Regions from separate parts of the Virgibacillus sp. DJP39 genome, predicted to be linked through region 2. Evidence: riboswitches for the same ligand, from Rfam matches in the RefSeq annotation. Region 2 holds a riboswitch; each other region holds the start of a gene.
What was found. Region 2 has a riboswitch for cyclic di-GMP ahead of ACOI1D_RS09630 (competence type IV pilus major pilin ComGC). Riboswitches for the same ligand answer to the same signal wherever they lie in the genome.

Region 1 (3,289 bases), on a different contig from region 2:
AACAACACAACAACTACCAATCTTAACATCGTTAGCATATTTGGAGAGAAATCCTGCACTAAAATTTTCCCGAAAATAAAATTGCTTCCCCACATGACAATACAAAACGTCAACCATGAATATGCTTTTAGCATTTAAATCTATTCCTTTCAATACTTGCTAAACTAAATTAATTACTCAATAGTATCAACAATACAGCAAGGTATCCATGAAAAGACCTAAAGTAAACCACATTCGATCAATAAAGAACTCGGCTTATCGCCAAGCTTTAATCGTAGAAATCTTAGATGCACTTATGCGAAAGAAAAGTTCTTCACCGCAAAAAAAGAGCCCATTTTACGAACTCCATCTTGACTGTTTTTACAAACCTATATTAAAATCTAAACACTCTTCACCATATTTCTTCCCTCTTGCTTAGCTTTATATAAAGCTCCATCAACCCGATTGATTAGCGATTCAGCAGTATCACCTTGTATTACTGACTCTACACCAAAACTTGAAGTAGCTTGCCCAACTTCATCAAACAGATGACCCTCAATTGTTAACCTCAATAGCTCGGCTAGTGCAACTGCCTCTTCCTTCGTTCGCTGCTGACATATGATGATGAACTCCTCTCCTCCCCAACGTCCAAAATTATCATTTTTTGACAGATTTTTAAGGACTAGCAAGGTGACATCTTTTAAAATTGCATCTCCAGTTATATGTCCATATCTATCATTTATTCTTTTAAAATGATCTAAATCAAAGAAGATTACAGAAAATCCATGATCTACCGGTTCCTTATTCATTAAGTATTGATCCAGCCATTTGTAGACCATCGTTCTGTTGCCGATTCCTGTTAACGTGTCCTGATATGCTATTTTCTCTAACAACTCTGATTCCGTAAAGGCACGTATAATATGTCTGGCAAAAAATAAAAAGATGATATAAACCAGTATTGCGAATTGATATTGAACAAGAGATGCATGTCCAGCATAAGGGATGTTACTCCAATTCATGATAACCATTATTAATGTTAAAGACCAAAGAATAATGGAGTAAGTGGCGCCTTTTGCATTTCTTAATGTAATAAAAATATACACATATAAAAGTGGTGTCCATAATGACGCATCACCAGTTGTAATTGCATTATTTAATGCCATCTTAACGTGAATTACCTCATAGGATTTTGAAAGATGTAAAATGCTAATTAAAATCAAATTAGCAATTTCCACAAACCTTAAATAAACATTTACATATAAAAACAACCATGTTATTAGAAACCAGCCAATTAAAATTGGTAATACAACCAGATTGAATGGATCCTGGTTCCAGAATACAAGCTCAGAAATTAGTGCAAGTAGAATTATGGGAAGAATCCATAAATATAATGTTCGTTTAAATTTTTCAAATTTATTTAACCCGGCAGACAAGCAAAACACCTTCTCCCCAAAAAAATAAAGACTAATCGTTACCGAAGCGTCCTTCTTTCTGGAATCGGTAACTGGCTAGCATATTCTTATTAAGAACTTAGCCCCTTAGCTTTGCGCAGTCCACTTTTCAGTGAATTTGCCCTTATTTTTTATAACATATGGAATTTAAGAATATGATTTTAATAATCTATTCCCGTCTAATCTAATCTAATTTAATCTGATTTAATTTAATTTAATTTAATTTAATTTAATCTTAACTAGTACTATTATCCTATTAACCATTTCCATTTACAAGTAGTTTGTACATTTAATCTCGACAAATCTACTTTTTAAACTCCATTTTCCAGCTAAAATAATCATTCGCTGGATTCTTCTCATATCGCAAATAGGCATCAAACTTGTTCCCTTTTTTACTTGCCAGGCCCTTTACAAATGCATTTCCGCTGCTTAACAAAGACTTTACCATGGTTTTTGTGGGTTTCTTTTTCATCGTTGCCAGGTATTTGTCATTTTTCCAAATGACAAATTTGCAGCCGCTCTTCCAATTGGTACAACCAAATCCTTTTCTTCCCTCAATAATCATCCCTTCACATTGAGGACATTTTCCAAGGGGTTCTACAGAAATTTTTGTTGAAGCAATTTCGTTAATAATCCCTGCTTCATCCACTCTAATAGTTTCTACAGATTTACGTGTAAAATCAAATACCACGCGTAAAAACTCATCCTTAGTTACAGAGCTTTTTTCAATATCTGATAGCGTTTTTTCCAATCGTCCCGTGAACTCCAAATCAAATAACTCACTTACTGGAAATGTTTCTACTAATTTTGTTCCAAGTGCTGTACATATTAAATTCTTATTTTCTGCAGTGATATAGCCTACATCCTTAAGCTTCTTCATGGTTTCTGCTCTAGTGGCTGCCGTTCCTATACTAAATCCCGTTAACACTCCACCCATAATTTCTTCCACGTCTTCTTCTTTAACACTTTTTCCGCATGTTTCCATTACGCGAAGCAGGGTTCTTTCTGTATGGCTTTTCGGTGGTTTTGTGACATGGGTTGAAACTTCGGAATCTTTGACAGTAACACTATCATTTTTTTGCACAATTGGTAAAAGTGTATCCTTAGATTGGGTGCTTTCAACCTTTTTCCACCCCTCAACCAGTTGTACTTTACCTTTAGAATGAAATAATCCTTTTCCTTCCATGCTTGCAACCTTTGTCTGTAACTTTGTTTCTTCATAGATCGCAATCGGCATGAACTGCATAATAAACCGATTTTTAATGGCAGTATAAACCAATTGCTGGTCTGCAGTTAGTCGGGATGGTTTCATATATGTAGGAATAATCGCACTATGACTTTCAACTTTCGCACTGTTAAATACACGTTTTGACTTTATGAATTTAATTTCATCTTGGTAAGGTAAACCTTCTGAGAGTGTCTTTAATACATTCGCTGCTTTACCTACTAAACTGTCATCCAATGCAGTACTAGCCGTACGGGGATATGTAATGAATTTTTTTTCATAAAGTGATTGCGCAACCTTTAGTACCTTATCGGAAGTCCAACCATTATATTTACTTGTAATATATCCCTGTAGATTAGACAAATTGAACAAAAAAGGTGGAAACTCTTTCTTTTTCTCAACCTGTTTATCAATAATGGTTGCTGACTGATTAGCGAGTTGTTCATGAAGTAACTCTAAAGATTTCTTCTCTTTAAATTTTTCCTTCTTACCTTCCATATATGTACCTTGATAAACCAGGTTATCTTCTGTTTGGAATGTTGCAGTCAGCTTGTAGTAGTCTTCTGGGACAAACTTTTCTATTTCTTTATCCCGATCATAAATGATTTTTAATGTCGGTAGCAAAACTCTTCCT
Region 2 (3,289 bases):
CGTCAACTAAATCAACAGCGATTGATACCCTTGATAGTAGCTCAGTCTTAACTTGTTGTAAAAAGGGAAAGTCCCCTCCAATTATCAGCCTTGAAATACTAGATGATCCGTTTGTAATATTATATTGATAAAAATCAATTATCCGATTTATTTCTATGATTTGATCAGCTATAAGTCGATCAGCTACTATCTCATCTACTATTTCTACCGGGAAATCCAGTTTCCGATACCTTGTGAAAATAGCTTTGTGTTGATTGAAGGCGGTTATTACTATGGAATCCTTGTTCCAGTTTACAAGAAGCACATCATTGTCTTTCGCATGTTCTTTACTATAATAGTAGCGATAAATGGACAGTGAAGTAAAATCAGCAGCTTCGGGCCTTAATCCTGCTTGTGTGAACAAAGAAATAAACGGTTCAAGCTTATCATTAGGGTACGCAAATAATAAAATCTTTTGTTGCTCGCCACCATCAAGAAGCTCAAAGTCTATTGCTGGATTATCGAAAGGGAGGTGAAAACTGTTCCCTATTTGTGTTTTAATATATCCTTTTATTTCATTTGGTTGTAAAGCAGAAGGAACACTTAATTCACGTATTACAACTGTATCATCAGGCACACAAAAGAATAACTTTTTACGTTTCCATTTCTGGGATTGAACAAGTTGCTCAACTAGTTCTTTCAATACAGCTTTGTTGCCAATTTTGCCATCAATAATAGTCCCCTCAGGCAGTTCTAATTCCCCGTATGTTATCAAACTATCTAATGATGCATTCTTATGATACGAATAACGAAGAACCCGATTTGTAATAACAATATTTACCCGACCACTTTTTACCAATGCCATGCTACCACCTACTTATATGTAAAATTGTATGTACCAATTAATGATGAAATCTCCGTAAAAATATGCTACCAAACCAGCAACAACGATGTATGGACCAAAAGGTATCGGTTGTTTGCGGCTGATAATTTTAAAGAGCAATAACAAACTGCCGACAATTGCCCCAATTATAGTCGATAGAAAAAACACGAGCAAAATCTGATTTAGTCCTAGTACGATACCAAGAATACCAAACAATTTCATGTCGCCAGCACCCATTCCACCCTTACTAGCGAGAATTATAATGGCAGTAATTCCCACTCCAGCAATTGCCCCAGTTAGTGATGTTAACCATGAATCTAGTGGGTGCAAAAAACGTAGTACAATAAACAATGGTAAAAAGAAAAGAAGAACCTTATTTGGTATCAACATGTATTTGATGTCGGATACGAGGATAATCATTAACATCGAGACGAGTAATAAACCTATAATTAACTCAAAAGTAATTCCGATTTTCCAAAAGCTAAGCGCAAACAGTAATCCTGTGGTGATTTCCACAACTGGATAGATCGGCGAAATGGTAGATTTACAATGTCGACATTTTCCAAGTTGAGTTAAATAGGATAATACAGGAACTAATTCATACCAGGCTAGTGTGTGATTACAGGAAGGACAAAACGAACGATCGTTTGCGAATGGGAGATTTTTAGGTAAACGTAAACCTACTACGTTGAAAAATGAGCCAAAAACTAGGCCGAGGATGAAAAATAAAATGGTTAATGTGATGTCCATTGTTGTTACTCCTTATGCTACTTCTTAATTACTTCTTTAGTTGGAATAAAAAGCCCTGCAACAAATAATGCAAGGCTTTGAAACGTTGTATTAAAGTATTAAGTTTATTGGGTAGTATCAGAACCCGATTCAACTGTATTAGTACTACTGGTATAGGTCCATACTTTACTAACTTTTTCAACAGTATCATTTTCACTAAAACCATCAGGAATTTCTTCTAAATAACCTAAGTCTACTAGTTTACTAAGTTTAAATGATGTTTCATCGCCTTCACCAGCAACATCTGCTAATCTAGCTGCATTCTCAAATAATTCTTTATTTGCATCTTTAGCGTCACCTTTTGCATCACTTACAACATTCCCAATCGTCGGAACTGCAATAGCTACAATAATACCTAAAATTGCTATAACTGCTAAAAGCTCTACTAATGTAAACCCTTTTTCTCTCTTTATCTGTTTCTTTATCCGTTCAAACATGTTGACCCCACCCTTTACTAGATTAGTTTTAAAATAAAACTAGTTGGTCGGTTGCACTACTTGCTCCTGATTACCAAAGTGCCCTATGTAAAGGTAATCTATCAACGCATCCTACGTTAGTCCTATATTAAGTATACTCTATAACCTTACATAAATCTACCATTTCTACTATATTTTTTCAAATAATGAAAACATTGGTATCACAACCGCCATGATAATACTACCTACAATAACGGTAAGTACAATAATCATTAATGGCTCGATTAAAACTTTTATTCTATTAGATAACTGTTCTACTTCTTCCTCATAAAATTCAGCAGCCTTCATCAGCATATGATCTAATGTTCCCGTCTTCTCCCCGATTTGGACCATCTGTACAACTAGAGCTGGAAATGCCCAGTGATCTTTCATTGGCTTAGTCAAAGATTCACCCACAGCTAACGATTGTCTAGACTTTGCGAGAATACCTTGGATAACTTTGTTGTCAACAACTTTTTCCGTGATTTCCACTGACTGTAGAATTGGTACTGAACTATTAAATAGGGTACTTAAGGTTTGAAGCATACGAACTAATGCACCTTTATGTACCAGGACCCCTATAAAAGGGAATTTCATCTTCACCACATCTAGTCGGTAATTAAAGCGATCAAATTGCATTAAGTATTTAATTACTAAAGTAGCTATTATAATTAATAGAAATAAAATCCACCAATATGCCGCAGCAAAGTTACTCAAGTTAAGTACAATCCGTGTAAACATCGGTATCTCTTCTCCGAAGGAGCGAAACATACTAACGAACTGTGGAACAACAAAGACTAACAAAAATGTACTTAAGAAAAGTGTGATTATCCCGACTACAGTTGGATACAGAACAGCCGATACTATTTTCTGTTTGTTCCGGTATTCTTTCTCATAGTAATCAGCCATCTGATTTAAGATTTCATCTAACTTACCACTCACTTCACCTGCGTGGATCATATTTCTTAGTAAGGACGGAAAAACCATCGGATGCTGTTCAGTAGCAACTGATAGCGATCTCCCATTATCAAGTTGCTTATCAATAGAAGTAAGAGCAACCCGTAAAGCGTAATTATCTGTTTGCTTTACCATTGTTTTTGTAGCATCAGAGAGAGAGATTCCAGCTCGTATAAGCGTTGAATATTGTCTTAAAAATATAACAAAATCTTTATTTTTAACTTTT
Region 3 (3,289 bases), on a different contig from region 2:
GGAAAGTGTTAAAGGTAATTGAATAGAAAACTTACTTCCCTTTTCAGGTTCCGATTCGATAAAAATACTTCCCCCCAGCGATTCAATTTTACTTCTCACTACATCCAAACCAACGCCACGTCCTGAGATATCAGTAATTTCATCAGCTGTACTAAATCCGGATGATAGAATTACCTGATAAACTTCTTGGGCAGATAGTGTTTCTACCTGTTCTGGGGTAAACAATCCATTTTCAATTGCTTTTTCGATCACTTTGTCCCGATTGATTCCAGCGCCGTCATCCTCAATTTCAATTATTACATGGTTACCACTATGAAAAGCCCTTAGGTTCAGATCACCTTCTTCTTGCTTCCCAGATTGCTTCCGCTTATCTTGGGATTCAATACCATGATCAATTGAATTTCTAATCAAATGAACTAACGGATCTCCAATTTCATCAATTACAGTTCTGTCTAGCTCAGTATCAGCTCCAGTGATTTCCAACTTTATTTTCTTGTCTAAATCTTTCGCTAACCCTCTGACCATTCTTGGGAATCGATTAAAGACTTGTTCTATTGGTACCATTCTCATGGAGAGAATCAAATTCTGTAAATCCTCTGAGACTCTTGTCATATGTTCAACTGTTTCCGTTAGTTCTTTGTCTTGTCTTTTCTTTGATAGGTCTTCTAATCTCCCCCTATCAATAACAACCTCCTCAAATAAATTCATCAACTCGTCTATCCGTTCACTGTTTACACGAATTGTTTTAGATGAGACTGCTTTTTCTATTTTTGCTTCTTCACTACTATCTTTTTCTGAATTATCTTCTCCAGGGGTTTTCATACGTTCTTTTGGAGTATAACTTTCCACTTCAACCTTTTTTATTTCTGAAATCTTATGTATATGTACCTTAATTTCATCAGGTTCTTTAGTTGATAAGAGAATAAGTGAAAACTCCTGTTCGAAATTTTCATCCTCCAAATCTTCTACAGTAGGATAGGATTTAATAACCTCTCCCAATTCTTTTAATACTTCAAAAACCATATATACTCGTGCAGCTTTTAGCATACAATCTTCAGTCAATCCAACTACTATGTGTAAAGCTTCATATCCCTGTTCCTTTGCCTGAGAAACAACTGTACTCTGATATTCATCCAATTCAAGGTTAAAATTCTCAATCGTTTGTATATCCTTTTGTTCAACAGGTGTTCCACTTTCAATTAGTTCTAATCGAGAAACAAGACCAGAAACATCCTTCTTTCCATCCCTACCTTGAGCAATTTCATTTACCATTTCCTCTAAGTACACAATTGCTTCAAACGTGACATCAATTACATCTGAACTTACTGCTAACTCACCGTTGCGAATTTTGTCGAGCACATTTTCCATATGATGTGTTAATGATGCAATATCAACAAACTCCATTGTTGCCGCCATACCCTTTAACGTATGTGCAGAGCGAAAAATCTCATTAACGATCATTAAATCCTTGGGTTGCTTTTCTAAAATTAACAGGTTATCATTAACGGCTTGTAAATGTTCACGACTCTCGTCAAGAAACATTTCTGTGTATTGATTCGTTTCCATCCAATACTTCCTCTCTGGATTACTTTAATCTAGTAATAAATAAATTTCCATTTCTCCTATTTCTTCAAAGACTACTGTTACTTTGAGAGCTTTATTGAAACCAGATAATGTTGTATTCCCCTGAATAATTGTTGGTGAAGTTATGCCTGTGTTGATTCCTTCTTTAACTATATTTGTTGAAAGACTTCCAGCAATCATATTACCTAGTTCGCCGCTAAACGACGTAAGCATTTCACCTTCTAAAGCCATGCCAAACATAGATTCACCAATTGATCCAAATACGTTTGTATCACCCGACAAAACTAATTTACCTTTGACATCACCAGTAATACCAATTAATACACCAAACTGTATTTGCAGCATTTGCTCAAGTAATGAAGGTTTCGAAATTTTATGCTCTATCGGTACGACAGTTTTTAAAGAAATGTATCTTCCGTTCAGTAATTCTTTTACAGACCTATTTCTTTCTTCAGTTGTAATTGCCAATATATCCAACTCCTCTTTATTAAATAAAGTCTTAGAAAACTTGGCTTTTCGCCAGACCTGATGGCAAAGCCTTAGTTGCGCCTATGCAGAAGGAAGTTTTTATACTTTCTTTCTGCAAAAAAAAAAATAGCTATCCCTTTCAAACATGGAATAGCCAACAGATTTAAATAATACTATTTAATCATTGGTAGCCAGGCGATCATTGCGTGTTATTTAACCACACTTTATACCCTTTGCTTTGCGTCCTAATCTTTCGAATAGTTTGCCTTTATCAAATGTATGCAACTTTATAACTATTACTTTAGTCATGATAAATTATTGCTGCCTAAAAGTCAACATAAATCGACAAATTTTTTAAATGAATACATACTCTCTTTTTATCGGCACAAAAGGACGAGAGTTCAATATTTAAAAAATTGTAAGGAGAATTAATGGCCGCTAATACACCACCAACTCTCACAAGAACTAGACTATAATTTAAAACGAATCACTTGCTCATTTAGCTGTTCTGCTAGCTGTGCAAGCTCATCAGCACTATTTGATACTTCCTCCATTGAGCTACTGGACTGTTCTGCAGATGCAGCTGCTTCCTCAACACCTGCTGCTGTCTCCTCTGAAACAGATGCAATTTCTTCTATTGATCTACTCATCTTTATACTATTTCCAGATATATCCTTAAGGTTCTCTGAAATGGTTTGAATTTTAGACACCACGTCGTTGACAGACTGATTTATTTTTTCAAAGGTGTCCCCAGTTACACCTATTTGTTTTGAACCTTCATCCACTGCTTTATAGCCATCTTCTAATGAAAGTGCAACACCGTTAGACTCTTTTTGAATTTTACTAACTATATCTGTGATATCCTCAACTGAATTGCTTACTTGTTCTGCCAGTTTACGAACCTCGTTTGCAACAACCGCAAACCCTTTACCACTTTCCCCAGCACGGGCAGCTTCAATTGCTGCATTCAAGGCTAAAAGATTCGTTTGGTCTGCAACATCTTTAATTACAGAAACTAATTTAGATATTTCTTTTGATTGAGAATCAAGCCCTCTAACTTTACCTAAAGCATCACTAACAATCTGATCAATATTTTTCATTTGTGCAACAGACTTTTTCATTAGCTTATTACCTGTATCAGTCATGATAAGTACATCCTGTGATGATTTGGAGACTTCCTCCCCATTTTCATAGGCTTGTTCAACTTTACTATTAAACTGTTCCATTAGTTCGGCTA

Region 1: linked by a shared signal. The riboswitch ahead of ACOI1D_RS16335 (GGDEF domain-containing protein) and the one ahead of ACOI1D_RS09630 (competence type IV pilus major pilin ComGC) in region 2 are both predicted to bind cyclic di-GMP.
Region 3: linked by a shared signal. The riboswitch ahead of ACOI1D_RS03680 (chemotaxis protein CheX) and the one ahead of ACOI1D_RS09630 (competence type IV pilus major pilin ComGC) in region 2 are both predicted to bind cyclic di-GMP.

Annotation. Positions count from the first base shown of each region.
Region 1 covers NZ_JBMERP010000064.1:2,193-5,481, forward strand. Annotated here, with positions in the region: gene ACOI1D_RS16330 (DMT family transporter) at 1-134, opposite strand, end outside; gene ACOI1D_RS16335 (GGDEF domain-containing protein) at 381-1,412, opposite strand; cyclic di-GMP riboswitch class I at 1,476-1,563, opposite strand; gene ACOI1D_RS16340 (DNA topoisomerase) at 1,735-3,289, opposite strand, start outside.
Region 2 covers NZ_JBMERP010000023.1:7,268-10,556, forward strand. Annotated here, with positions in the region: gene pilM (type IV pilus biogenesis protein PilM) at 1-844, opposite strand, end outside; gene ACOI1D_RS09625 (prepilin peptidase) at 857-1,612, opposite strand; gene ACOI1D_RS09630 (competence type IV pilus major pilin ComGC) at 1,717-2,088, opposite strand; cyclic di-GMP riboswitch class II at 2,127-2,209, opposite strand; gene ACOI1D_RS09635 (type II secretion system F family protein) at 2,257-3,289, opposite strand, start outside.
Region 3 covers NZ_JBMERP010000005.1:94,706-97,994, forward strand. Annotated here, with positions in the region: gene ACOI1D_RS03675 (chemotaxis protein CheA) at 1-1,566, opposite strand, end outside; gene ACOI1D_RS03680 (chemotaxis protein CheX) at 1,591-2,052, opposite strand; cyclic di-GMP riboswitch class I at 2,236-2,329, opposite strand; gene ACOI1D_RS03685 (methyl-accepting chemotaxis protein) at 2,523-3,289, opposite strand, start outside.